3 regions of the Arthrobacter sp. TJ-170 genome follow, and region 3 is predicted to be linked to each of the others. Evidence: predicted binding sites of a transcription regulator. Region 3 holds the regulator's gene; each other region holds the start of a gene.
The links. The regulator HrcA, encoded in region 3, represses chaperone genes, less so after heat shock. The targets are predictions, from matches to a motif close to TTNGCACTCGNNNNNNNCGAGTGCNAA.

Region 1 (5,824 bases), on a different contig from region 3:
CCGCAACAACGTTGAGGGTGCCGCGGATCTTGTTGACCACAAGGGTGGACAGTGCTTCGCCCTCGATGTCCTCAGCGATGATGAACAGCGGCTTGCCGGCCTGCAGCGCCTTCTCGAGCAGCGGCAGGAACTCCTGCAGAGCGGAGATCTTGCCCGAGTTGATCAGGATCAGCGCGTCTTCGAGGACGGCTTCCTGGCGCTCGGGGTCGGTCACGAAGTAGGGGCTCAGGAAGCCCTTGTCGAACTGCATGCCTTCGGTGAGGACGAGCTCGGTCTGCGTAGTCGAGGATTCCTCGATCGTGATGACGCCGTCCTTGCCGACCTTCTCAAAGGCTTCGGCGAGCAGGTCGCCCACTTCCTGGCTCTGGGCCGAGATAGCGGCAACGTTTGCGGTCTGCTTGCCAACGACCTCGCGGGCGTTTTCGAGCAGGCGGCCGGCAACGGCCTCGATGGAGACCTCGATGCCGCGCTTCAGTGCGCCCGGGGCCGCACCGGCAGCAACGTTGCGCAGGCCTTCCTTGACCAGTGCCTGTGCGAGGACCGTGGCCGTCGTCGTGCCGTCACCGGCAACGTCGTTGGTCTTGGTTGCAACTTCCTTGGCGAGCTGTGCGCCGAGGTTCTCGAAGGGGTCGTCGAGCTCAACCTCACGGGCGATGGTCACGCCGTCGTTCGTGATGGTGGGGGCGCCCCACTTCTTGTCGAGGACGACGTTGCGTCCGCGGGGGCCGAGCGTCACCTTGACGGTGTCGGCCAGCTTGTCGACGCCGGCTTCCAGCGAGCGGCGAGCGGCGTCGTTAAACTCCAACTGCTTTGCCATTGTATTGGTTACGTTCCTTTCAGGCTTGTGCAGGGATGCGCTTACTTACAGGAAAGAACCCCGGCCGAATGTGACCGGGGTTCTTCTGCACAACTACTTGACGACGATCGCCAGAACGTCGCGGGCGGAGAGAACCAGGTACTCCTGGCCACTGTGCTTGACTTCGGTTCCGCCGTACTTGGAGTAGATGACGACGTCGCCTTCAGCTACGTCGACCGGAACGCGGTTGCCGTTGTCGTCAACGCGGCCGGGGCCTACTGCGACGACCTCGCCCTCCTGGGGCTTTTCCTTGGCGGTGTCCGGGATAACCAGACCGGAAGCGGTGGTCTGCTCGCCTTCCAGCGGCCGAACAACAATACGATCTTCAAGAGGCTTGATAGAGACCGACACTCGGACCTCTCCTTCACTTGGTTTGAATGAATCTGGGGTTTCGAGCAGGCGCTGACCGTCGTCGCGGTGCCGGTTGGCGCATCCTCGAAGGATTAGCACCCTCATAGCGAGAGTGCCAAGTCCGACTTTATGCAACGGTTAGCACTCGGTCAAGGCGAGTGCCAAAGTGTCACTGCAAAGCAGGTGGGGGATCCGATCCGGGAGAGTGACGTCTAGACTGAAGAGCCCGGCCCAGCCCCCTCGCCGAAAGCGGTACCTTGACCCAGAACCTCCTTGAGCCCATCCTGACTCCCGAGGGCTGGGAGCTGCTCAACTCGCTCGGACCCTACTCCGAGTCCGAAAGCCTCCGGCTCAACGAACAGCTCCGCGCTGCAGGTCATTCCCCTGAGGTGGTGAACGCGGCCCTCACCCAGTCCCGGCTGCGGGCCAAGGCCCAGGCCAAGTTCGGTCCCTTCGCCGCCCGGATGCTGTTCACGCCCGCCGGACTCGAGCAGGCGACCAGGCTCAACGTCGCCGCCCGGCACGCCCAGCGTTACGTCACAGCCGGGCTACAGAAGGTGGCCGACCTCGGCTGCGGCATCGGCGCCGACTCGATGGCCCTGGCGACCCTCGAACGCGACGTCACCGCCGTCGAACTTGATGAAACCACCGCGGCAGCCGCCACGATGAACCTCCTGCCTTGGTCCAACGCCACGGTGGTCAACGCTGACGCGTCAACGGTGGACCTCAGCGGGTACGACGGCGTCTGGCTGGATCCGGCCCGAAGGACCACTTCCAGCTCGGGTACCAAACGCCTCTTCGACCCGGAGGCCTTTTCGCCTCCCCTGTCCTTCGTCGAGAGCCTCGCCGATACAGGGATGCCGGTGGGTGTGAAGCTGGGCCCCGGAATACCCCACGACGCCATCCCTCCGAACTGCGAAGCGCAGTGGGTTTCAGTCGACGGCGATGTCGCCGAAGTTGTCCTCTGGTTCAATGCACTCCGCCGCGACAACGTCCGCCGCAGCGCCCTGCTGATCGGCACGGAGGGCGCCACGGAACTCACCAGCAATACCGACTTCGGCGAGGACGACGACGCCCCGCTCGGTCCCGTCGAGGGGTACCTCTACGAGCCGGACGGCGCCGTGATCCGCTCGGGCCTGGTTGCCGACGTCGCACGGCGCATCGGCGGACACCTGGTCGATCCGCACATCGCGTACATCTGCGCGCCGGAACTGGTCGAAACCCCGTTCGCGAGGCCCTACCGGATCCTTGACGTCATGCCGTACAACGTGAAGGCCCTGAAGTCCTGGGTCAAGGCAAACGACATCGGCGTCCTCGACATCAAGAAGCGCGGGACCTCCGTCACCCCCGAGGAGCTGCGCAAACAACTGCTCGCCGGCTCGAAGAAGTCAGTCCGCAAAGCCACGCTGGTACTGACGAGGATCGATGAAGACCGCGTCGCCGTCGTCGTCGATCCGGTGCTGGGCTAAGGGGAAAAACTAGGCCGGCCGGCGCGAGAATTCGCCCGCCTCGCGGATCTGCTCAGCCGTCGGCCGCACCCCGGTGTAGAGCACAAACTGTTCGGCGGCCTGCAGCGCGATTACCTCGGCACCCGTAATCACGGGCTTGCCTGCTCGCCGGGCAGCCTGGACAAGCGGCGTTTCGGACGGCAACGCAACGACGTCGAACACCAGCGACGATGAAGCAATCGCCTCGTCGCTGAATGACTGGACCTCCTCGTCCTGCCCTGCCATACCGAGCGGGGTCACATTGATGAGCAGGTCCGCGGTGGAATCGCCGGGCTCGGCCTGCCACTCGAACCCGTACAGCCCCGCCAGGCGCCTGCCTGCCTCTTCGTTCCGGGCCACGACGGTGACCTGCGTGAATCCCGCATCCCTCACGGCCGCCGCAACAGCCTTGGCCATTCCGCCTGATCCGCGCAACAGAACCGACGACGACGGCGTTACCTCCGTCCGCTGTCCGATCAATTCGGCGACCGCAAGGTAGTCGGTGTTGTACGCGGTGAGGACGCCGTCGTCGTTCACGATGGTGTTCACCGAGTTGATCGCCAGCGCCGAGGGATCCATCCGGTCCATCAGCGGGATCACGTCCTCCTTGAACGGCATGGACACGGCGCACCCGCGAATCCCCAATGCCCGGACACCTCCGATGGCGGCCTGCAGGTCCGTGGTGGTGAACGCCTTGTAGATGTAGTTCAGCCCAAGCTGGTCATAAAGCCAGTTGTGGAAACGGGTTCCGATGTTGCTGGGCCTCGCAGCGAGGGAAATACACAGGACCATGTCTTTATTCAGGATCGGCACCCGTCAATTATGACCTGCGCCCTTCACGTCCTCCAGCGTGGAACCATCACCAAACTTCTGCTTCGAAATAATGCTGACTTTCCCGTTGGTCTCCAGCACAATCGCGGCGACGTTGGAAAGGTCACCGTTGCCCTGCATTCGGGCGGCCTGGAGAAGTTCCGATTTCGTCAGCCGGTTCCTGCGGAGGTCCTCTTCCTGGACCTGGCCATCTCTGAACAGGAGAACCGGACGGGAAGTGATCGCTCCCCTGAACCCAGGCCAGCGGGACGACAAAAAGGCCACGATGAACTGCAGCGCCGCCAGCAGGGCGAGTGCGAACGCTCCCTCAGTCCAGGAGACATCGGAACTGAGCAGGATGGTTGCCAGCGTGGATCCGAGTGCGACCGTGATGATGAAATCGAAGATATTGAGTTGGCTGAGGGTCCTCTTGCCCGACAATCGAAGAACGACGACGAGAAGGACGTAGGCGGCGGAGCCGACCAGCAGTACCCGACCAACATCAGCCCAGCTATCGAACCACATACCGACTCCCAACCTGTTCCTGATCATTCATGTTTTCGCTCCTCGCGGCGTGCATGTTGTGCCTCTTCTCACGAAGGCTTGACCTTCACACTAAGTCCCAGAGGCGTCTTCAGCGACCGTAGAGCATGCCCTCTGCACTACTATTGAGGTCAGTTCTCACCCGCGATGGCGCGATACCGAGGCAAATTTTCCCCACCGTCCGGTACCGGTCAGGAGCACATACCCATTGAAGATAGAGTTCGCGAAGTCGGAGCAGTCGACCCTCGGCGTTGAGTGGGAGCTCGCACTTGTTGACCGGTATAACGGAGACCTGGTGTCCGTGGCCAAGGAAGTGCTCCGGGGCGTCAACGAGCGTCATCCTGAGCTCCAGGCCGACGACGAACACCCCCACATCAAGCAGGAACTCCTCCTCAATACTGTCGAGATCGTCACGGGAATCTGCCACACCGTCGCGGAGGCCAAGGAGGACCTCAGCCGGTCACTCGCCGCGGTACGCGAGGTGACTGACCCGATGGGCGTCGAGTTGTTCTCCGCCGGATCCCACCCCTTCAGCGCACCGCGTTCCCAGCCTGTGACGGACAAGGAACGGTACTCCAAGCTCATCGACCGCACCCAGTGGTGGGGCCACCAGATGGTGATTTACGGAGTCCATGTCCACGTGGGCCTGGACCACCGGGACAAGGTGCTTCCCGTGCTCGACGGGCTGGTGAACTACTTCCCGCACTTCCAGGCGATCTCGGCGTCGTCCCCGTTCTGGGGCGGCGAGGACACCGGCTACGCGTCGCAGCGTGCGCTGATGTTCCAGCAGCTTCCAACCGCCGGGCTGCCGTTCCAGTTCCGGAGCTGGGCAGAATACGAAGCCTACGTGCAGGACATGTTCACCACCGGCGTGATCGATACGGTGAGCGAGATCCGCTGGGACATCCGCCCGGTCGGCAACCTCGGGACCATTGAAATGCGTGTCTGCGACGGGCTATCCACGCTCGAGGAGGTCGGCGCCGTCGCTGCACTGACCCAGTGTCTCGTGGACGATTTCTCCACCACCCTGGACAACGGCGGCTCAATTCCGACCATGCCGCCGTGGCATGTGCAGGAGAACAAGTGGCGCGCCGCCCGCTATGGGCTCGAGGCCATCATCATTCTCGACGCTGCAGGCACCGAACGGCTCGTCACGGAGCACCTGATGGATGAGCTCAACCGGCTCGAACCGGTTGCGGCGAAACTCGGCTGCTCGCAGGAATTGGCCGACGTCGAAAAGATCCTGCAGCGCGGCGCCGGGTATCAGCGGCAGCGCCGCATCGCCGCCGAGAACAATGGCGACCTGAGCGCCGTCGTACTGGATATGGTGCGTCAGCTCCGCGCCTGACAGGCGGCCGTGGCGTCAGTCGCTGACGGAGGGCTGCCACCCGGCGTCGCGTCCCATTCTCGCCAGCAGCCTGGTTTCCCGATCCGCGTCGGGCGGGACAGGAAGCGCGGGCCTGCAGATGCCTTCCATGTAGAGGTGCTCACCGAAACCATCAAGGGATTTCTCAATGAGATCGAGCTCATCCTCGGTGAAATGCGTGTCCCGACCCGCACCACGCGCAATGTCCCATCGATGCACCAGCAGATCAAAGCCGTAGAACGTCGTGAGCGTCTTTCCGACCGTCGTGGGACCGAAGTAACCCTCGAAAGACGTCTGCGCGAGCTCGGCGGTGTCGAGGACGTTTTGAACGCGGGAAGCATGTGACTTCCATGCCCCCACGGGATCCTGCGCCGAGTCCGGACGCGAGCCGGCGTCGATGTTGTGCTGTCC
Region 2 (5,824 bases), on a different contig from region 3:
GGTTCCAACGCCGTTGACCCACCGCTTGCGGGTCACCGGGCGGTTACGGGCGTGAGGAATAAGGCAATCAGCGACGGCGGCGTAATAGGCCAGGACGTCGGCCTTCGTGGTGCCGGTTTCGGGATACATCACCCGGTCCAGGCTGGTCAGCTTCAGGCGGCGCCCATCGACGGTAACCGTCTGCTGCGCGTTGCCGGTGGCCATTTCCCCAGTCTTGTAGGGATGCGCCGTTTTCGCCAGTGGCGGCAGCGGGCACAACCGCCCGGTCAGTCGCCGAACTGCTCCTCGTACCGGGCCACGTACTGATCCCACAGCGCAGGGTCCTGCCCGAGGGAGCGTTCATTCAGGTAATCGTCCAGGCCCATCAACGTCAGGTGCCAGCCTGCCGCCGACCGGGCGATGTCCTGGCCCTCCTGAATGGTGTTGGTGAGCGTGAGGAGGCTGCCGCCGTCGTCGTCGTCCTCAATTTCCCAGCGCAGGACTTCCTCATCCCAGGTGTAGGCGAGCAACCGGGGCTTTTCCGCCTCCAGGACGGTGCCCTCCATGGCCTTCTGGCCGGGGAATTTGAAGGTGACCACGGCACCCGGCCGCGGCAGGATATCCAGCTGGCACGGGAACCAGTACTTGAGTTTCTCGGGCTCGGTGAGGTGCTTCCAGAGCACCCTGGCCGGTGCGTTGAAGCGCATTTCGAACCAGAGGGCGGGTTCTCCATCGGCAAGCGTCTTGGTAACCATCGGTTCGGAGTTCACCTAAGCAATCGTAGACCGGCACGGGCAACACTGGTTCACTAGGAACATGAGAGCGATCTGGAAAGGCGCAGTAGCGTTTGGGCTGGTCAACGTCCCTGTGAAGGTTTACAGCGCCACGGAGGACCATGACATCAGCCTCCATCAGGTCCATGACAAGGACGGCGGCCGAATCCGCTACCAGCGCCGATGCGAAATCTGCGGAGAAATCGTCGAGTACAAGAACATCGACAAGGCGTACGACGACGGCGAGCGCACCGTCGTCCTCACCAGCGAAGACCTTGCGTCGCTCCCCGTGGAAAAGAGCCGCGAGATCGAGGTGGTCGAGTTCGTTCCCAGCGACCAGATCGACCCGATCATGCTCGACCGCGCCTACTACCTTGAGCCCGATTCAAAATCGACGAAGGCGTACGTCCTGCTCCGGCGCACGCTGGAAGAAACTGACCGGACTGCGATCGTGCAGTTCTCTCTCCGACAGAAGTCACGGCTCGCGGCGCTGCGCGTGCGCGGTGACGTACTGATGATTCAGACGCTCCTCTGGCAGGACGAGGTACGGGAGGCCACCTTCCCGTCCCTCGACGAGAAGGTGCGTATCTCCTCCAAGGAGAAGGAAATGTCCGCGGCCCTGGTCGAGTCGTTCTCCTCCGACTTCGATCCCGAGAATTTCAAGGACGAGTACCAGGAACAGCTGCGTACCCTGATCGAGGCGAAGCTCGAAAAGGGCGAAGCTCTCGATACCGAGGAAACGTTCGGGGAAGGTGAAGAGGGCGACGGGTCAGGGAACGTGCTCGACCTCATGGAAGCACTCCGCCGCAGCGTCGAGAAGAACCGCGAAAAGAAGACCGCGGCGGGTACTAAGAAAACATCGAAAGCAGCATCAAAGAAAGGCGCATGATGGGATTCATACGGAATGATCTGGGGCAGCAGACAGTGGTGCGCCCGCCCAACGCTCCCATCATTGGATGGGCGCTCCTGGGCGCGGCATCCATGATGGCGCTTGAGGAAAAGAACCGGCAGGCGCTCTCGGCAGCCAGTAAGGGGTGCCTAATGCTCTGGGCGGCGCTGGAAGTGACGCAGGGAGAGAGCGGCTTCCGCCGGACCATGGGCAGCCTGACCTTGGGCTGGCTGGCCCGTAATCGTTAGTCAGGACGCCTGGCCCCCGACCAGTGGGTCTTCGGGCGCTTCTTCGCGTTCCTTCTCCAGGAGTTTTCGGTCCCGTACCAGCCGGAGCGCTGTGACCAGCAGGATGCCCCCGACGACGTTGAACACCACGGTGTAACTGAACCAGCCCAGCCAGTCCTGGTAACTGATATCGGCACCGGTCTGAATGGCGCCGAAGATCAGCAGCGAGTCGAGGATCGAGTGGAAGAGTTGCAACCCTGACAGCAGGAAGCCTCCGACGACGGCGGCGGCCAGCTTGCCGCTCATCGCCTCGGTCCCGTGCTGCATCCGCGTCATGAGCGTGATGGTGCTGCCGCCAAGCACGGCCAGGCACACTGTCTGCCAGCTGAAGCCGGCGCCGACGTAGTGTTCGGCCGCAGTGACGACGGTCGGGGTCCACTGCGGGAAGGCTGTCATCACCAACGCCATGAAGAGCCAGCCGCCCGCGAGGTTAGCGAACAATGTGCCAGCCCACAGTTTGCCGAGTTGGCCAATAGTGGCTTGCTTGGCAGTGACGGCAGCAATCGGGACGAGGAAACCCTCAGTGAAGAGCTCACTTTTCGCGAGGAGAAGCGCTATCAGACCGGCGCTGAATGCGACTCCAGCCAGCAGATGACTATCCGTCTGATGGAGTACCGCCAGGTAGGCCATGACGCCGATGCCTATTTCAAAACCACCGAACAGCCCTGTGATGAGGACATCGGGGAAAGTGCGGTGCAGGCGCTGGGCACCTTCGTCGACGGTTCGGTCGAACGACTCCTCGATCTCATCCTCGACCGGGCCGGGTGTGTTGCCGAGTTCCCGCCGTCGCGCGTCGCGGTCGTTCTGGTGATTCTCCAAGCGCCTCGCCTATTTTCCGTTGAAGTATTCGCGATCGGGCAGGACTTAACCCTCCTGGGGGCTCTTCACCGCCTTGCCTGCCAACTCGATGCTACGGCGCAGGGTAGGGCGCCGATTTCAACGACTTCGCGAGGTGAACCGCGTTGGCAGTCATAGCGGAAATGGTCGAGGCAACCGGATCAGGCACCTGGTCGAGGTCCTTGAAATCCACCGTCTGCATCGCCTCTCCCACCCAGTACACGCCGCCCTGGGCAGGAACCGTGAAGCCGATGTCGTTCAAACCCTGATGCATCTCCGCGGTGACGTGGTGGGCGCCGTCCTCGTTCCCGACGACGGCGGTGAGTGCCACCCTGTTGTACATGATAGGCCTGCCGTCATCATCGGTGGAGGACAGATCCGCATCCAGCCGCTCAAACACGCGCTGCCCAATGCTGCTCATGTGGCCCACCCAGATTGGAGCGGCGAGGAGGAAAATGTCCGCGTCCAGGATCTGCCGCCGGAGCTGCGGCCACTGGTCCCCCTCACCCATGTCGATTTCCACGCCGGGAGCCACGTTGTAGTCCACGACCCGGACCGACGACGTCGTTACACCCTGCTCCTCCAGCTTGCTGAGAATGCGGCTGGCCATAAGGTCAGAGCTCGATTCAGCGGGTGAGGGGCTGAGCGTGCAGATCAGCGCAAATGCTTTCAGGTTTTCCATGGGGGTTCCTTCCACTCTGTACACGATCTTCGTCGCCGTTCCCGTCGTGGACGGGACAGCTTACTGGCGGTACCCCTCCACCTGGTCGATCGGCCGGGCCTCTGCCTCCTGGGGACTCTCCCCCGCATCCTGCTTTGCCCGCCTCTGGCGGAGCAGATCCCAGCACTGATCGAGTTCCTCCTCGACCCGCCGCAGGCGGACCCGCCGGTCTTCGGCGGAGTCACTCTCATCGGGGGAGGAATCGCGCAGTCCGTGCTCCTCATCGACAAGGGACTGAATACGCGCCAAAATGTCCTGATCATTCATGACAAACTCCTTCGCTGGCTTCGAGAAGTGCTCGCCCGCTGGGATGTCCCGAGACAGGCCGGGATAGACAGGGTACTTAGTGTCCGCCCGAATATCCACCGAAAGGGGCGTTTGCGTGATCACTCCATCGATGCCCTAAACTGACTGGGAACTATTTGCCTGTGTAGCTCAGTCTGGTAGAGCATCCGCTTCACACGCGGAAGGCCCGGGGATCGAGGCCCCGCGCAGGCACGGTTCGTAGCCCGTCCCGCCACCCGCGGGACGGGTTTTTTCGGGGGCTTGCGTTCGTTATGAGCGAACAAAAAGGAGTTAGCACTCCATGTGGCGGAGTGCTAATCTACCTACAGGTTGAGCGAACAAGGCTCAACCCCCAGCACACTAGATATCCTCAGGGAGTGAACCATCATGGCTATGAAATTCGACCCATTTCGCGAACTGGACCGCGTGGCCGGCGCACTTCTGGATACCCGCCAGGGCCTGCGCCTGATGCCGATGGACCTCTACCGCGAGGGCGACCACTACATCCTCAGCGCTGACCTTCCCGGCATTGACCCGGGGTCAGTTGATATTGACGTCGACGGGCAGCTGCTCACCATCCGCGCCGAGCGCACGCTGCGCAACGTTGAGGGGGTCAAGTGGCTCACCCGCGAACGTGACAGCGGATCCTTCCTCCGGCAGCTGAACCTTGGTCAGGGTATCGACATTGACGCCATCTCCGCACGGTATGAGAACGGTGTCCTCAGCGTCACCATCCCGGTCAGCGAGCGCGCGAAGCCCCGCAAGATCGAGGTGGTCTCAGGCGAGGACGCCCAGTCGGTACGGGGCGACAAGGCTGTGGAAGCCTAATCCGCCTTCACCGAACCACAGCAAAAAGAATGACGACGACGGGCTGCGACCCGTCGTCGTCGTTCTTTTTCCTCTGGAAGGTTACCGGCCTCGAACCGTGCGGTGCTTGTCCCGCAGCGCAAGCGCGAGAGCAATCATGGCGATAGCGAGGACCAGGTGCAGGATGTTGTCCCCTGCGTTGAAGGGGACAAAGTTGGCATCTGAGTCATGCGGGACAATCAGCCCATAGATGAACAGAACGGCATAGATAACGCCTCCCCACAGGAGGAAGTTATAGGCGCCGGTCGCCGATTTCGCCATTACCACACCAGCTACGCCGAACAGGAGGTGAACGATATTGTGCAGGACGGAGACCTGGAAGATCCCGAGCAGGAACGCTTCCGAGCCAGGACCCGCAATGGAAAACTGATCGTAGTTGCTGGTGATGCCCGGAATGAATCCGAGGATACCGATAAGCAGGAAGACTATTCCGACTGCGAGCGCGGCTTTCTGGATGTTGCTTCGGGTTGTAACTCCCGGGTCCGATGAGTGTGTGGATGCCATTGCTTTATCCCCTCTAAGTTGCCGGCGTGACGGGGGGTCGGCGTTTGATTTTGCGAGATGATGAACAGCACTTCCCGCCACTGGTAATGCCAGACTGACACAATGAAGTGGAAATAGAAAGCATGCTTAGTTAACTTTTCGATAACCCTTTGTCTGGTTATCGACCCTTGCGGTGCCTGCCGGACCCTGGGGAGGATGATGCATGACCTTCTCACCAAAGACTGCAATAGTGACGGGATCCAACTCGGGTATTGGACGGGCGACTGCGGTGGCCCTCGCCGAGGCCGGAATGGACGTCGGCATCACGTGGCATTCCGGAGAAGAGGGGGCGAAGCAAACCGCGCGGGAAGTAGAGCAGCGCGGACGCCGGGCGGTGATCGCTCAGCTGGACACCTCCGACCCCGAGGCGGGGGCAGCTGTGGTAGATCACCTCGCAGAAGAGCTCGGCGGGCTCGACGTCTTCGTCAACAACGCGGGCATGAACAAGCCGATGCCCTTCCTCGAAACAGATTTCGACACCTGGCGGTCCATCCTGACGGTCAACCTCGACGGCGCGTTCATCTGCATGCAGCGCGCGGCGCAGAGAATGGTCGAAGCCGGCAACGGCGGACGGATCATCGCCGTCACCAGCGTGCACCAGGAACAGCCACGCGTCGGCTCCACTGCATACGACGCTTCCAAA
Region 3 (5,824 bases):
GGAGAGCTGGTTGAGCACAGCAAGCGCTGCCGGCCCGGCCGTCGAGGCGCGCAGGACATTATTTCCGAGTTGCACCGGCAAGGCTCCGTGCTCGGCGAACAGCTCGACCTCGTGCGGGGCGACTCCCCCTTCCGGGCCCACGATTACGGCCAGCGTCCCTTTTCTGCCTCCCGGGTCACGGTTCCAGTAACCCGCGAGAGATTCTTGCGCTTCCTCGTGGAGCAGGATCGGGTGATCAACGCTGTCAAGCCATCGCCCGAGGCCCCGGCTGTCCAGCACATCGAGGACGTCCGGAACCCGGGTGCGCCGACTTTGCTTCGACGCGGTGCGGACCAGGGCTTCCCACTTCGCGCGTCCCTTTACAGCTTTGTCGGCACGCCACCGCACAATGCTGCGGTCTGCCTGCCAGGGCAGAACAGCGTCAACGCCGAGTTCGGTAGCTGCCTCGACTGCCAGCTCCGCGCGGTCCCCCTTCGCCAGGGCCTGGACCAGGACAATGCGGATTTCAGGGAGTGGATCGAAGGAGATCCTGTCCACCGTTACTACGACGGCGGCAGGCGCCGCATCGACGACGGTGCAGCTCAGACGGCGCCCCTGCCCGTCCACCACGTCGATCGTTTCTCCGGGAACCACACGCTTCACGGTTGCAGCGTGATGGGCTTCCTGACCTCGCAGGGTGATGCTTGCGCCGGTGACAGCGCTTTGAACGTCTTCGGGTTGACCGAAGAAAGCCTGGTTGGTCATTGTCCGGGCTACCGCTCAGAGATTTCCGAGGCGCTCGCGCAAGCGGGCGAATACCCCTGATCCGCTGCTGGCCAGCTGACCTTCGGCGAACTGTTCGCCGCGCATTTCCGCCAGACGTCGAAGGAGCTCCTCCTGAGCGCCGTCGAGGTTCCGGGGGGTCTCGACGCTCAGGTGTACCAGGAGATCTCCCCTGCCATATCCGCGCAGATGCGTAACTCCAAGACCTTTGAGCGCGATCACTTCGCCGGACTGGGTACCGGACTTGATCGTGAGTTCCTGATCACCGTCGAAGCTGGTCATGGTCACGGTGGTGCCGAGAGCTGCCGCTGTCATGGGCACGCTCAAGGTGGCGTGGAGGTCGTCGCCCTCCCGCAGGAAAGTCGGGTCGCTGTTGACCCGGATTTCGACGTAAAGGTCCCCCTGGGGGCCGCCCGCCGTGCCTGCCTCCCCCTGACCCGAAAGCTGGATTCGCGTACCCGTTGAAACACCGGCGGGCACCTTGATCGTCAGGCTGCGGCGTGATCGTATACGCCCGTCCCCGTTGCACTCGTTGCAGGGGTGCGGGATGACGGTTCCGTACCCCTGGCAGGTGCCGCAGGTCGCCGTCGTCATAACCTGGCCCAGGATGGACCGGACCGCGCGCTGGACCTGCCCGGACCCACCGCAAATATCGCAGGTTCTCGGCGACGTCCCGGGCTGTGTGCAGGATCCGTCACAGGTGGGGCATACTGCCGCAGAGTCCACTTCGATCTTCTTGTTGGAGCCGAAGACCGCATCCTTCAGATCGATACGGACGGCGATGAGGGCATCCTGGCCGCGCTGGGTACGTGACGGCGGACCGCTGGGACCGCCTCCTCCGAAGAAGGTCTCGAAAATGTCGTGGAAGGCGAAGCCCGGGCCGGCATAGCCGCCGCCGAACCCGTTGTCGGTGCCGTTTTCGTTTCCGGTGGTGTCATAGACGCGCCGCTTCTGCGGATCCGAAAGCACCTCGTATGCGCGGGTGACCAGCTTGAACTCCTCAGCCGCTTCAGGGCCGACGTTGACGTCCGGGTGGAGTTTGCGGGCGAGCTTGCGGTACGCCTTCTTGATTTCTTCGCCGCTGGCATCGCGTGCAACGCCAAGGACATCGTAGTGATTACTCACTCCTGCACATCACTTCCTGTTATCTCACCGCGTGAGCGGCTGCTGTTCATGGGATCCGTCATCCGGTCACGATTCATCGAGGATGCGGGAAAGGTAACGGGCTACCGCTCTGACGGCAGCCATGGTGGTGGGGTAATCCATTCTGGTGGGTCCGAGTACCCCCACCTTCGCCAGCGCGTCCGGTCCGTAGCCGGTGGCAATCACGGACGCCTCGGCGAGACCGCCGTAAGGGTTTTCCCGACCTATGCGGACAGAGACACCGAGGGCGTCCTGCTCCATCTCCGAAAGGAGGCGAAGCATGACTACCTGTTCTTCAAGTGCTTCCAGGACGGGGCCGATGGTGAGGGGAAAGTCCAGCGTCGAACGGGCAAGGTTGGCCGTGCCGGCCAACACAATGCGATCCTCGCGGTTGGCAGCCGACAACTGTTCCAGACCGTGTGCGAGTGCCTGGCCCAGCGGCTGCAGCGCTGGGGAAAGCTCCGCAGCGCAGGCGCCAAGTTCCTGCGGTACCGATGGGAGCCGCACGCCCGACACCTTCTCAAGGAAGCGCTGACGCAGCTCGGCAAGTGCAGTCTCGGTCGCATCGGCGGGGACGGGCACTACCCGCTGCTGTACCGCGCCGTTGGTGGAAATGAGCACCACGAGTACGCGGGTCGGTGCGAGCAGGACGAACTCGATGTGGCGGACGGACGCTGCGCCCAGGTGCGGGTACTGCACCACGGCCACCTGATTGGTGAGCTGCGCGAGCAGTCGAACGGTGCGGTCCAGGACATCATCGAGATCTTCCGCGTTTTCGAGCAGCGCCCGGATAGCCCGCTTCTCCGGTGCCGACAGGGGCTTCACCTCGGCGATCCGGTCAACGAACAGGCGGTATCCCTTATCTGTGGGGATACGGCCCGAACTGGTATGGGGGGCGGTAATGAGGCCTTCTTCTTCCAGAAGCGCCATATCGTTGCGGATAGTCGCCGAGGACACACCCAGCTTGTGGCGTTCAACCAGAGCCTTGGAGCCCACCGGCTCACGGGAATGAACGTAATCCTCAACGATGGCTCGCAGGACTTCAAGCCGCCTGGGCTCACTCATGTTCACCTCCGATGTACTTCGCTGCCCGCTTCTTGAGTTAGCACTCAACACGCCTAAGTGCCAAGTCTAATACGTCTGAGGCGATTGTTAGCATTGGCTCTGCCTGTCCGGACGGCAGGGATTTGCGGAAGCGAGAGAAGTCACATGTCTTATCACCAATGGGGCGCACAGGACCTCTCCCAGCCCCGACGCGCCGTAATTGAGAAGATCGAGGCCCGCCCCGGCGTCGTTCTGGAAGATGTCCAAAGCGGGTTCGTGGGCGAGATCCTACGGACCGAGAAGTCCGGCGGGATGCACGTGATGATCCTGGAGGACCGCCGCGGCAAGCGGCGCACATTCCCGCTCGGATTCGGTTTCCACTACGAAGGTTCGCCCGTTGAGCTGATTCCTGCCCTGAAGCAGGCCGCGGTATCACAACGGACTGCTTCAGGTTCCGTTCGGGTTGCGGGCCAGCGGGCACGCACTGCACGGGCGAGCAGGATCTGGGTTGAAGGCCGCCACGACGCCGAACTCGTGGAAAAAGTATGGGGAGACGACCTGCGCGTCGAGGGCATCGTCGTCGAGCCGTTGCACGGAGTCGATGATCTTGCAGGCGTGGTGCGTGATTTCGCACCGTCCAGCGGCCGCCGCCTGGGCATCCTTGTAGACCACCTTCTGCCGGGTACCAAGGAAGCCAGGATAGCGGCCGAAGCCATGAAGGTACCGGGTGCTGCGCACAACGTGCTGATCGTGGGACACCCCTACGTTGACGTCTGGCAGGCCGTCAAACCCCGGGCACTCGGACTCGAAGCGTGGCCGGTCATTCCCCGCGGCGAAGACTGGAAGACCGGGATCCTGAACCGCCTGGGCTGGCCGCACTCCACCCAGGCAGATGTTGCGGCCGGCTGGAAGCGCATCCTGGGCGGAGTCAATACCTATGCTGATCTCGAGCCGTCACTGCTGGCCCGCGTCGAGGAAGTCATCGATTTCCTTACCATACCGGGATCAGACGCATAGGCGCCGGGCACCGACAGGTGTGGGCGACCCCGTGCGGCCTGTCCACCAAGTACCCTTAGGAAGTAAGTTCTGCGCGAATGCGCGGTGAAGTCCTCCAGTTTGAAGGAAGTTTCGTTGTCTAACAGCGCAGACCGGCACAGTGACGCGTCGTCACGCCCTGCACCCCCGGACAATGTCCCCGCATTCCAGGGTGCCAGTCCCAGCGCTCCACCGCTGACTCCGGCGGAGGACCGGCAGTGGGCAACGCTCGCCCATTTCCTCGGCATCCTGGGCTTCGTCCCATCGCTGATCATTTTCCTGATCTACCGGGACCGCGGGCCCTTCACGGAGCAGGAATCGAAGGAAGCGTTCAACTTCACCTTCCCCCCGAGCATCGCTGCCGCGGTCTGCCTGCTGTTGTCCCTGCTACCCGGAATCGGCGGGATTTTCGCAGTCCTCAATGCCCTCATCTGGGTGACCCTCGCCGGGTTCGCAGTTGCGGCAGGAATCCACGTGAACCGCGGCCGGCCGTATCGCTACCCGTTCAACCTGCGGATCTTCCACTAGAAGATCAGTCGGGCAGGAGGCGGCGAACGACGGCGTCAGCAAGCAGCCGCCCCCGCCCGCTCAGGCGCACAGTCCCCTTGAATGCCGCGCTGGGCTCGATCAGTCCGTCGGCAATCAGTCCGGCGACCGCACGGCGTCCCTCCGGCTGCAGTGCGGTGGTTGGATACCCCTCGGCAAGCCTGCTGCGCAGGAGGACATCCTCGACATAGCGGGCGTTGTCGTCCAGTATCTCCCTGCCCGCAGCGGGTGAAGCGTCCGAGCCCAGACGCTGGGCGTAGGCAGATGGATGCTTTACGTTCCACCAGCGCGTTCCGCCTACATGAGAATGGGCCCCCGGACCGGCACCCCACCAGTCATGCCCTTTCCAGTAGGCAATATTGTGGCGGCACTGATCCCCTTCGGTACGCGCCCAGTTGCTCACCTCATACCAGGACATTCCAGCTGACTGGAGCATCTTTTCGGCAAGTTCGTACTTGTCGGCGTGGTCGTCGTCGTCGACCATTGGAACCTCACCGCGCCGCATCCGCCTCGCCAGCGCAGTGCCGTCCTCAATGATGAGAGCGTATGCGGACAGATGATCCGGCTCGAGGGCAAGCGCGGCTTCGAGGGAGGTCTGCCAGTCCTGGAGCTCCTCACCGGGCGTGCCATAGATCAGATCAAGGCTTACCTTCAATCCGGCAGCGCGCGCCCACTCGACCGCAAGGGGCACCCTCGCCGGTGAGTGGGTCCGATCCAGTACGGCCAGCACGTGCGGCACCGCGGACTGCATGCCGAAGGACACCCGGGTGAAACCCGCACGGGCCAATTCCTCGAGCGATTCGGGAGTTACCGAGTCGGGATTTGCTTCCGTAGTCACCTCGGCTCCGGGTGCCAGGCCCCAAACGTCCTTCGCGGTCTGCAGCACCTGCGCCAGTTCCTGCGACGGCAGGAGCGTGGGCGTTCCTCCACCGAAGAACACCGTACTCAGCGGACGCTCGGCAACGCCGGAAGCGGTCAACACCCCGGCAGCGAAGTTGAGTTCCCGCTGAACAGAGAGCGCATAGTTGGCCTGCGACGCTCCCCCGCCAAGCTCGGCCGCTGTGTACGTGTTGAAATCGCAGTAACCGCAGCGGACAGCGCAGAAGGGTATGTGCACGTACAGCCCGAAGTCACGATCGATCGCACCGGCCGCCGCCGCCGGAGGCAACACGCCGTCGGACGGAGCCGGGTCTCCGAGCGGCAGTGCGCTAGGCATGGTTGCCCTCCCGGCGGAGTACTGCAGTCACTTCTTGGCTTTGTCCTTCGACTCGTCCGACGACAACGCTGCGATGAA

Region 1: a site for HrcA is predicted at 1,346-1,372, ahead of groES (co-chaperone GroES). Genes of this name have one in related genera too.
Region 2: a site for HrcA is predicted at 4,063-4,089, ahead of AC4D1W_RS13770 (Hsp20/alpha crystallin family protein). Genes of this name have one in related genera too.

The regions. Positions count from the first base shown of each region.
Region 1 covers NZ_JBZCNL010000002.1:465,994-471,817, forward strand. Annotated here, with positions in the region: gene groL (chaperonin GroEL) at 1-817, opposite strand, end outside; gene groES (co-chaperone GroES) at 911-1,207, opposite strand; gene AC4D1W_RS06120 (THUMP-like domain-containing protein) at 1,465-2,676, shown strand; gene AC4D1W_RS06125 (shikimate 5-dehydrogenase) at 2,686-3,507, opposite strand; gene AC4D1W_RS06130 (DUF421 domain-containing protein) at 3,511-4,056, opposite strand; gene AC4D1W_RS06135 (glutamate--cysteine ligase) at 4,256-5,395, shown strand; gene AC4D1W_RS06140 (maleylpyruvate isomerase family mycothiol-dependent enzyme) at 5,411-5,824, opposite strand, start outside.
Region 2 covers NZ_JBZCNL010000007.1:160,376-166,199, reverse strand. Annotated here, with positions in the region: gene AC4D1W_RS13810 (ATP-dependent DNA ligase) at 1-204, opposite strand, end outside; gene AC4D1W_RS13805 (SRPBCC domain-containing protein) at 267-749, opposite strand; gene ku (non-homologous end joining protein Ku) at 796-1,641, shown strand; gene AC4D1W_RS13795 (hypothetical protein) at 1,638-1,889, shown strand; gene AC4D1W_RS13790 (formate/nitrite transporter family protein) at 1,890-2,747, opposite strand; gene AC4D1W_RS13785 (flavodoxin family protein) at 2,839-3,447, opposite strand; gene AC4D1W_RS13780 (DUF2630 family protein) at 3,508-3,753, opposite strand; tRNA gene AC4D1W_RS13775 (tRNA-Val) at 3,911-3,984, shown strand; gene AC4D1W_RS13770 (Hsp20/alpha crystallin family protein) at 4,159-4,599, shown strand; gene AC4D1W_RS13765 (DUF4383 domain-containing protein) at 4,681-5,142, opposite strand; gene AC4D1W_RS13760 (SDR family oxidoreductase) at 5,345-5,824, shown strand, end outside.
Region 3 covers NZ_JBZCNL010000005.1:126,180-132,003, reverse strand. Annotated here, with positions in the region: gene AC4D1W_RS10955 (16S rRNA (uracil(1498)-N(3))-methyltransferase) at 1-744, opposite strand, end outside; gene dnaJ (molecular chaperone DnaJ) at 760-1,887, opposite strand; gene hrcA (heat-inducible transcriptional repressor HrcA) at 1,954-2,970, opposite strand; gene AC4D1W_RS10940 (DUF3097 domain-containing protein) at 3,115-3,966, shown strand; gene AC4D1W_RS10935 (DUF4870 domain-containing protein) at 4,081-4,512, shown strand; gene hemW (radical SAM family heme chaperone HemW) at 4,517-5,746, opposite strand; gene lepA (translation elongation factor 4) at 5,774-5,824, opposite strand, start outside.